2 regions of the Lysinibacillus sp. YS11 genome follow, and region 2 is predicted to be linked to the other one. Evidence: riboswitches for the same ligand, from Rfam matches in the RefSeq annotation. Region 2 holds a riboswitch; the other holds the start of a gene.
The links. Region 2 has a riboswitch for cobalamin ahead of LBYS11_RS20345 (FecCD family ABC transporter permease). Riboswitches for the same ligand answer to the same signal wherever they lie in the genome.
Positions count from the first base shown of each region.

Region 1: it holds a riboswitch for cobalamin, as region 2 does, so the genes downstream of both, LBYS11_RS11285 (glutaredoxin family protein) here and LBYS11_RS20345 (FecCD family ABC transporter permease) in region 2, are expected to answer to the same signal.

Region 1 covers NZ_CP026007.1:2,289,687-2,294,836, reverse strand. Annotated here, with positions in the region: gene nrdE (class 1b ribonucleoside-diphosphate reductase subunit alpha) at 1-1,779, opposite strand, end outside; gene nrdI (class Ib ribonucleoside-diphosphate reductase assembly flavoprotein NrdI) at 1,776-2,135, opposite strand; gene LBYS11_RS11285 (glutaredoxin family protein) at 2,132-2,356, opposite strand; cobalamin riboswitch at 2,474-2,652, opposite strand; gene LBYS11_RS11280 (hypothetical protein) at 3,023-3,304, opposite strand; gene LBYS11_RS11275 (SHOCT-like domain-containing protein) at 3,314-3,700, opposite strand; gene LBYS11_RS11270 (DUF2089 domain-containing protein) at 3,713-4,078, opposite strand; gene LBYS11_RS11265 (ABC transporter ATP-binding protein) at 4,269-5,075, opposite strand; gene LBYS11_RS11260 (ABC transporter ATP-binding protein) at 5,085-5,150, opposite strand, start outside.
Region 2 covers NZ_CP026007.1:4,055,374-4,060,523, forward strand. Annotated here, with positions in the region: gene LBYS11_RS20330 (DMT family transporter) at 1-282, shown strand, start outside; gene dapF (diaminopimelate epimerase) at 370-1,227, opposite strand; gene LBYS11_RS20340 (heme ABC transporter ATP-binding protein) at 1,280-2,071, opposite strand; gene LBYS11_RS20345 (FecCD family ABC transporter permease) at 2,077-3,123, opposite strand; cobalamin riboswitch at 3,269-3,456, opposite strand; gene LBYS11_RS20350 (biotin transporter BioY) at 3,610-4,206, shown strand; gene LBYS11_RS20355 (YdhK family protein) at 4,310-4,879, shown strand; gene LBYS11_RS20360 (response regulator transcription factor) at 4,921-5,150, opposite strand, start outside.

The DNA.
Region 1 (5,150 bases), 1.8 Mb from region 2:
TGGTGCGATTGAAGCCGTACAGCTACGAATATATGAAATACTACCAGTTGGGGCAATAGCCAAACGATAGGAATGGAATAGACCGTACTGCATTACATCCTGCTTTAACGTTTCCCACATCTTGTTTGTGATGATTGGAATATTGCCAAGCGCCTTCAACACAGCAGGCGATAGTTCTTCTTCAGTTTTATTGATATATTGGTCAAAATAGCTACCTGATGCATAATCACTGTCCTCAAATCGGTAGAAGGTTGCAGCTTTTTCTTTCGCCATTTCCATCGAAGATTTCAGAGAATAATAGTTCATCGCTTCCATAAAGTGATCCATGAAATCAATGGAATCTTTTGAGCCGTACAGGATGCCTTCTGTCACGAGATGCCCATGGAGGTTCATACAGCCAAGCCCTACAGAATGCATTAATTGATTGGCTTTTGCAACAGACGGTACATTCTTAATGTGCGTCATTTGCGATACATTCGTTAATAGGTGCATGGCTGTATCGACTAATGCGCCGAAATCATTGACTTTACTTGCTGCATGGATATCGATGGAACCTAAGTTACACGATACATCTAATCCATAGTCATTTGGTTGATCCTGGTCCGTAATGATACTTGTCTCTTGTACTTGTAAGATTTCTGTACATAAATTGGACATTTTGACACGTCCAATATTTTTTAAAGGATGTACCTTATTGACATTATCATCAAAGATTTCAAACGGATAGCCTGATTCAAATTGTGCTTTTTTCACCTCTGTGTAAAGCTTACGTGCATTTAAACGTTTAATTTTACGAATTTTAGGGTTATCAAGTAGCTCGTAGTACATGTCTGAAATGGAAATTTCAGACATACGTTTGCCATATTCTTTAAAAATATCATATGGGCTAAACAAAACGATATCCTTATCACGTTTCATCAGTTCGAAGAAAATACTAGGTATAATAATCCCTGTTGAAAGGGTAGCGAGGCGAATTTTATCATCAGCATTTGGTTTTTTTGATGAAATGAAATTTTCTATGTCTGCATGGAAAATATTTAGATAGACAACACCTGAGCCATTTCGTTGCCCTAGCTGATTAGAATAACTGAAAGAATTTTCTAACAGTTTCGCTACTGGGATGACACCACTTGCACGATTTAATATCTCTTTAATTGGATCACCTAATGGACGTAAATCTGTTAAGTTGACCCCAACTCCACCACCAAGGCGTGATAGCTCTAAACAATAGCCAATATTTTCAGCAATACTATTCATGGAGTCATCCATTGATAATTTAAAGCAGCTGACTAATTCACCACGTGCTTTCTTACCACTATTTAAAGCAGTTGGTGTTGCAGGCTGATAGGCTTCCATCATTGCTTCGACAGAGCGTTCTGCTAGAGCCGTGTTGCCTTGAGCTAAATACAAAGCAATAATGACAATACGATCCTCATACTTTTCTAAGATCTCTTCCCCATCACGACTTTTCATAGCATAGCTATCGTAAAATTTGCTTGCGCTCATAAAGGATGGAAAGCGGAAATTATAATCATAGGCTTTCTTGTACAGCTTCTTAATAAATTCCATTTCGTACATGTCGATAAATGCTTTCTCATAGTAGCCCTCATCAACTAAATAGCGTATTTTTTCCTCAATATCTATAAAATAACGCAAACGTACGTTAACATACTCTAAAAAGTAGCGGCGCGTAGCTTCGCGGTCCTTTTCTAACTCAAGTAATCCAGTTGTACTATAACGATTCAGTACGTCATTATTAAGCTTTAAATAGGTTTTCATCTCATTACCCTCGTTTCATAAAACGTTTGTATTGCTTCGTAATCCGTTTGATTACCTCGTAAATCTAATTTCCTTACTAAGGGTACATGATAGGTAGCAGCGATTTTCTCACCAGCAGCACCAAATACATGATGACCGAAGTTACTATTACCACTGGCAACTACTCCTTTACAAAAATCCCTGTTTTTTTCTAAGAAACGTTGTACCTTTGCTGGAATGTCACCTAAACCATCTGTGTAGGTAATTAAGAGATATGGCTTGTTCAATCGCAATTCTTCCGAGAGCTCGATACATTCTGCCTTTAATTTGGATACAACATTTCGGACATTACCTGTACGACTCGCGTAAACAATCATAGGGCAATCAACTCAATTTGAGAAACAATTTCCTGAACATCTCCTATGAAAGTTTCATTCATCTCTAAAACAGGCACACTTAAAAAACCTGCGTCAATAATCGTTTGCTTTGCTTGTTCATCGTGATCGATGTTAACAATTTCAGCTTCAAGTCCTGCACGTTGTAGTTCAGATTTTACCCATAGGCATTTTGGACAAATTGTTTTCGTATAAAGTTTCATAGAAATCCCTCTTTTCATAAAATAAAAAAGCCTATCTCCTCTAAAGAGATAGGCTAAATGGAAACGTTAACATACCAAAAATACTGACGTTCCCATCTCTTAATCCCCGAAGAAATGATAAATTTGTTTTATAAAGGCAGGTCTCCTGGCTTTGCTTCATTCTCTGATTCCCTTCCCATGCAAATGCACAGTGGTTGCAATCATCGTCAGCTTCACAGTTGCGGGGACAGCGTCGGAATTGTACCGAACTTCCCTTTTAAACTACATGTAGTAGTACCTTTGTAAAACGAACACAATATATAGTTGTTGTTCAATAGTTTTAAGTGTACCATCCTTCAAATGAAAAGTAAATCAAGATTCTAAACTTCTTTATTTTTGGATTATTCAGTATTTTTAATTATGTAGTTCCAAATAGATTACCACTAATCACTTATACCCAAATCAAAAATCTATTTTTAACGATGTACGTGATTTTCTATTAAAATGGATCTAGAATTCTAATTTGAGTTTAAAGAAATTTTCTATTTTATGTACCATTGAAAAATAGTTGTCTCTATCGTAAGTCCTGAAATAATGATCATCTCTTACCCATTTCAAATGATGCTCATTACATTAATAAAGAGCATGCTTTTATCATAACATGCTCTTACCATTCTATCATTGGGATTATAGTCTAACCTTAACCTCAGTCCCGTCCTGAGCTTTGACATCGACTAGCACAAGTCCTTTATAATTTTGTAGTTCCTTGATAATCGGCTTTAGCATTTCTTTGTCGATGAGGGGAAAGGTAAAGTCTATTTTCTTTTTATCGAAGTATGCCTTTGTCCACTTATTGGCTTGTTGCTGAATCCATTTAGAAGTTAAAATGGAGAGGACAATGGTTAGCACAGTATAGGGAACAGGGACGGTAAAGCGAACGTCTTTTGCTTTCACTTTTACATGCATCATTCGTCGCCTCTACTCAATGAAGACTGCAACGGAATCTCCGTTTGCTGATTTTATATCTACAATTTGTCCATCTAGTTCATTTTCAATTGCTTCAAGAAGAAGATTGATGTCGATATCTTTTACGTATTTTTCAGATTGCGGAATACTTGCAGCGATGCTGTGTCCTGCCATCAATACGGCTTTGACAAGTTTAATTGGTAAATTTACCGTGACATTATCATTTTCGGTGGATACAACACGGACCTTTAACGTTTTATCTAAATACTTTGTTTTTTCCACAAATTTATTCTCTGATTCTTCTTTCTGTTGTAGCACTTGAATCAGCTCTGATCCTTTATCCGCATCAATTTTGCCCTCTTGAATCATCGTTAACACTTTTGTAATTTCCTCTTTCATGGTCGTTCCTCCCTATTCGTCTTTTAAGAGCTTTATGGCTTCATCTGTTGTGATTTCGCCATTTTCAAGCATGCTTACAATTTTTTTCTCATCTACTTCATTTTTCTTCTTTTGAGCATAGCCAAGGGATGAAATAATATCATTTAGCTTGCCTCGAACTGTTGGATACGAAACCCCCAGTTCCTTTTCAACCTCCTTAATATTTCCTCGGCAGGTTAAAAATACTTCCACAAAATGAAGCTGATCCTGTGATAAGGATGCTAGCTTCGACAATTCAAACTCATTTTCAATGGTCGTGTGACAATGAGAACACTGTAACTTCGTAATTTTCAATGTTTTACTGCAGACAGGACAATTTGTGATTACTTGATAAGCCATAGTGAACTCCTTCCTTTAAGTTAAGCTGATTATATAACAAAGAAATTAAAGATGTAAATAATAAAATTAATAATTTTGATTAAAAAATCAATAAAGTTAATATCATAATTAATTTCATTGATTTTTGTTTCTGTATTGCTTTAAAAATTAAGAAAACGCCATTTTTAATTTCTCAAAATGGCGTTTCTGTTTAATTGGGTCTATCCTTCTTTTTTCTTTCCCGCGGGTGTGATGGCAAAATTGCATTGTATAACGCTTGTGAAGCGGGGTGCTGATATGTCCCATCCTTGCCTATCTCCTCCACTAGCTGACCATGCTGCATCACAAGGATGCGATCTGACATAAAACGTGTGGCCTGTAAATCATGTGAAATGAATAGATAAGCAAGCTGTAGCTCTTTTTGAAGTCTTTGCAGTAGCTCTATAATCGTCTTTTGCAAAATCATATCAAGACTACTAATGGCCTCATCTAAAACAATCAGTTTCGGCTTTAATGCAAGAGCTCTAGCAATGTTGACTCGTTGCTGCTGTCCCCCACTTAACTGTGAGGGATAGTTTTGAGCCATTGCCCACTCTAACTCTACATAGTCTAGTAATTCTCTTACTTTCTGTTGTCGCTCTGCTTTGCTAAAATGCTCGAAATTCAAAAACGGTTCTTCGAGTATTTCGAAAATCGTCTGTTTTGGATTAAATGAATGATAACTATTTTGAAAAACAGCCTGTAAATTTCTTCGTATCATTTTTTTCTCTTTGCTGGGTGCTTCGTATAAATTGACACCTTGAAAGATCAGCTCTCCGTTTGTTGGTCGTTCAATCCCTAAAATAATGCGCCCTAATGTGCTTTTTCCAGAACCACTTTGACCGACGATGCCAAGACATTCTCCTTCCTGAAGTGAAAATGTCACATTCTCTAATACAGGGGCTTCCTGTCCTCGTTTGAATAGAAATGGTCTTTGCGCATAGTATTTCTCAATATTTTTTACTTCTAGTAGCGTCATTTTATCACCTCATAGCATTCTCGCTTGTAAAAGTTTCTTGGTATAGGGATGCTGAGGCGCATCAAAAAAATCAAA
Region 2 (5,150 bases):
TCTGAAATTATAGGTGTGATTGGCTTACGCTTCTATAGTCAGCATAAAACATTACGAAACTTAATGTTATATATTGGTGGTTTTGGTGTGTCCTTTGCCCTTTTATATGCATCCTTCAACTATTTGCAGTTAAGTATTGCCTATGTTGTTTGGGTAGGAATTGGTACTGTTGGAGCTGTACTCGTAAATATCATTTTCTTTGGCGAATCCAAAAATCTATCACGTATTATCAGTATCATAGCAATTATCGTAGGTGTAGCAGGCTTAAAAGCAGTATCTTAATGGCTTTACAATATAGGACGCCACTCTTAAATCGGAGGCGTCCTGTATTCATCTTATTTAAAATGGCATGACGAAGAATGGGAGTAATTAAGATAAAAATTCATAAATACCATCCGCGATAAATTCTGCAGGTCCACGCATCCAGATATGATCATTGTCAGCCCATCGTATGACTAAGTCACCGCCACTAAGTTGGACTACTATCTCTTCTCCCTTCTGACAAAAACCATTTAATATAGCAGCCACTACCGCTGCACAAGCACCTGTCCCACATGCCTCTGTTATACCCGAACCTCGTTCCCAAACGCAGCATTTTAATGCCTTCTCATGAACAACCTCTACAAACTCAACATTGCAACGATAAGGAAATCTCATATCGTTTGCTATAATACCGCCTAATGTTCTTAATGGTGCTTGCTCGATCGCATTCACAAAAACTACAGTATTCGGATTGCCCAAAAACAAAGCAGTTACCAAAAGAGATTGTTGGGGTAAAGGAAATATCTCATTGATGACAAGCTCATTTGGGTTTCCTAACATCGGAATGTCTTTGCGCAATAAGAGAGGTTTGCCCATATCGACAATCACTTCTATTACACGATTTTCTTGCACCACTACCTGTGCCAGCATAATCCCGGATTTCGTTTCAATCGTAATTAGCTCTTGTCGTACAATGTGACGTTCAAAAATATACTTAGCAACACAGCGAAGACCGTTACCACAATTTGTCCCCTCAGATCCATCTTTATTAAATACACGCATACCACAGTCAGCAATTTTAGAGGGTTGGATAATAATCAATCCATCTGAGCCAATACCAGTATGGACATTGGCCATTTTTTGAGCCAATTCACAAAAGATATCTTCCTTGTAATCATGTTGGAAAAGATCAAGGTAGATATAGCTGTTGCCAATACCATGCATTTTCGTAAAGGCTATTTGCATACAGTCACTCCTTAAAGGATGTTTTATGTATCTAATAGAAGATGACACTTTTCTATATTTGGCTAAACCCCTTCGTGAACTGTTCAGGAACATATGTAAGATACGGCTTCCCTGTCATTGGATGTATTTGAATATCCGCAAAAACACCAAATACATCTTGCAGCACTGTTGGCGTAAGTACTTCCTCTGGTGTACCATGACAAACTATTCGCCCTTGCTGTAAAACGTAAATTTGATCGCAATACATAGCAGCAATATTCAAATCATGTAAAGCTGCTACTACGGTTAAATGCAAAGTCTGAATTAAATCCATAAGTTGAAGTTGATGTTGAATATCTAAATGATTCGTCGGCTCATCTAATATTAATATCTGTGCTTGTTGAGCGAGTGCCCTTGCAACCATGACACGTTTTTTCTCGCCACCAGAAAGTGAACTAAAGCTTCGTTTCTCTAAATGCGATATGCCCGTTTGCCTAAGAGCCTCTTTAACAATTTGAAAATCTTTCTCTTGATCAAGCTCTAACAGCTTTTTATGTGGGGTTCTTCCCATACTGACTAGATCATGCACAGTGAAATCAAATAATACGGGTGTCTCTTGGCTTACAACAGCCAAATTTTTCGCAATTGCTTTGCTTGATTGCTTTAATATATCTTGCTCATTTAATACTACCGATCCACTTTCAGGTTTTAGGAGACGATACATATTTTTTAACAATGTTGATTTTCCGCTCCCATTAGGACCAATTAATCCAACAAATTGCTTTTCTTTTATTTGAATGCTTACATCATGCAGTATACGCTGATCGTAAATGGAGAATGATACTTTTTTCGCTTCTAATGTCATGGAAGTTAATCTCCTTCACCGAAAGAATAGTTGTTACGACGGAGAAGCCAAATGAAAAATGGTCCTCCACAAAAAGCTGTAATAATACCAATTGGCATTTCCTGAGGAGCAATAATAATTCGAGCAAAGGCATCTGCCCACACTAAGAATATTCCACCTATTAAAGCACTGATAGGTATTACGTATTTATAGTTTGAGCCCACAATTAAACGCACAATATGGGGAATAATCAATCCCACAAATCCTATAGAACCACTAACTGCGACAAGCACACCTGTTAATAGAGATACTAGTAGTATTAACTGAATACGGAATTGCTGAAGATTAACGCCTAATGTCACTGCCGCCTCTTCTCCTAGTAATAATAAATTTAAATTGCGATAGTGTAGCCACAGTAGCCCAAATACAACCAAGAATACGAAAGCTGGAATCACAATATTATTCCATTTGGCTCCAGCTAAACTACCTAGCATCCAAAACATAACAGCCTTTAAGGCCCCTTCTTGCTTTGACATCATTAAAATAAAGTTAGAGATAGCCGTTAAGATAAAGGACACAGCCATGCCTGCCAATAGCAAGCGGAAAATAGAGACACGCCCCCCAACACGTGATAAGAAAAAGACAAGTGCAATGGCAAGTAATGAACCGAGGAATGCGGATATTGAAAGAGCGTAAATACCTAAAAATGAAAAGGCTCCTAAAATAATCACAGAAGTAGCTCCGACAGCTGCCCCTGAAGAAATCCCTAGAATATACGGGTCTGCAATAGAATTACGTACTAGTGCCTGAATGGCTGCCCCTGCAATAGCTAACCCCGCTCCTACTATCACAGCTAGCAAAACACGAGGTGCTCTTATTTGCCAGATGATGATTTCCTGAGAGCGACTCCAATCTTGCTCGATCGAATTTTGTATAAAAGGAATTTTAGAAAGAATAACTTTCCATACATATAACGGTGTAACTGAAACTGAGCCAACCATTACAGCAAAGGTCATTGAAACAATTAATACCATGAAAAGTACGAAGGAAAATAACATAAATTTTTTATTCATCTGTTTTAAACTCCTACTGAATATTGATGAATGAAGCAATAAAAAAAGGTATCCCATGCGAAAATGCGCATAGAAATACCCAAGATTAAACAAAGTCAGAAAAATATCCAGCTATTGTCCGTAATTGCTTGCATCCTCGTGGGCATTACAGGTATTACTAAATGGCAGGTCTCCTGGCTTCGATTCACTATCCTATAATTGCCTTCCCATTCTTAAACAGTGGCAAATCATATTATAGGATTCCTCGTTACAGTTGCGGGACAGCGTCGGACTTCCACCGACTTCCCTTTTAAGTGACATTCAAAATGTCACACCAATAGTATTTGAAGTTATAAAATTGTGACGGTTCTATCATACATTTTTATAGATAGATAGTCTACTTCAATTTAATCCAACAATTGAGTTAACTTATTTAAATAATAAGGTTGACACAAATACATTCGTTTTTTACACTAGCAGTAATAACTTATAAAACGAGGTGAAATCATGGCAACTGTTACACAACATAGTCACCATAAGTTAAGAACTGTTGACATTACCTACATTGGATTATTTACAACGTTAATGATGGTGGGTGCTAATATCACTTCCTTTGCACCTTTTATGGTAGTTGGTGGTGTACCCATTACGCTTCAAACCTTCTTTGCAATTTTAGCAGGGCTTATTCTTGGTAGTAGAAAAGGTGCGCTTGCCTGCACAATTTATATGTGCGTAGGATTGGCAGGAGCTCCTGTCTTTGCTCGTTTCGGGGGTGGAATTGGCCAAATTTTAAGCCCTACCTTTGGGTTTATTATTACTTTTATATTTGCGGCATTTGTTGCGGGGTTAATCGTAGAACGAAGCGGAACAAAGAAAAGTTTTATCGTAGCTGCTTTGGTAGCAACGGCTATAAATTATTTGATAGGAACAAATTGGATGTTTTTTGCCTATAAGCTATGGGCAAGTGCGCCAGAGAATTTTTCATATAAGCTCGCTTGGCTTTGGATGATTCCTCCACTACCAAAAGATATTATTTTAGCTATTTTTGCTGGTATCTTCGCCCATAGATTACAAAAAACATTGAAGATCATGCCTATTCAATAGCATATCTCCCCGCCAGACTAAAGAAATGTTTTTCATAGGTTATATCCATCGTTTCTGCACATTTATTTGCTACATTAGGAGCACATAGTGAGGAGGATATCATATGAAATTCAATAAAAGATGGTCAGTCGGACTATTATCAGTAGTCGCTCTAATTAGTTTATCGGCTTGTACAGAGGATCAAACAAATCCTGCGTCCACTTCTAATGAAGCTGCTGAAGAAATGGATCATTCTACAATGAACCATTCAAGTTCTGGCGAAGTACCAGTAACGTTAAAAAAAGCTGAAAATCCGAAATTTCCTATAGGAAGCACAGCCATTATTACAGATGGACATATGGAAGGTATGAAAGGGGCCGAAGCAACAATAGTAGGTGCCTATACTACAACTGCCTATGTTATTTCCTATGAGCCTACAACTGGTGGAAAGCGAATAGAAAAGCATAAGTGGGTAATTCATGAAGAATTAATTGACCCACAAGAAGCACCACTGGCTCCTGGAACAGAAGTAAAAACGGACGCAACACATATGGAAGGTATGGAAAATGCGACTGTCCTTATTGACGAGGCTGTGCAAACAACTGTATATATGGTTGATTATACTTCCACTACAAGTGGTGAAGCTGTAACAAATCATAAATGGGTAACAGAAGAAGAGCTTAGTCCAAAATAATAGAAATAACCTCTACCTTCAATTCTGGTAGAGGTTAATTTCTAGCTTTTATGTTCCATTTGCTTTCTCTTTGCAGACTTATGCCATTTATAGCCGATGCCCCAAACGGTTTGCAAGTAATCATCCGCCGGAAAACCACTTTTTCTTAATTTTTCTCGTAAATTACGTACATGTGAATCAATGGTACGATCTTCAATCGTTACATCATATCCCCAAACGGCATGTATAAGGTGTTCTCTAGAAAATGCTCTATTTTGATAATCTAAAAATA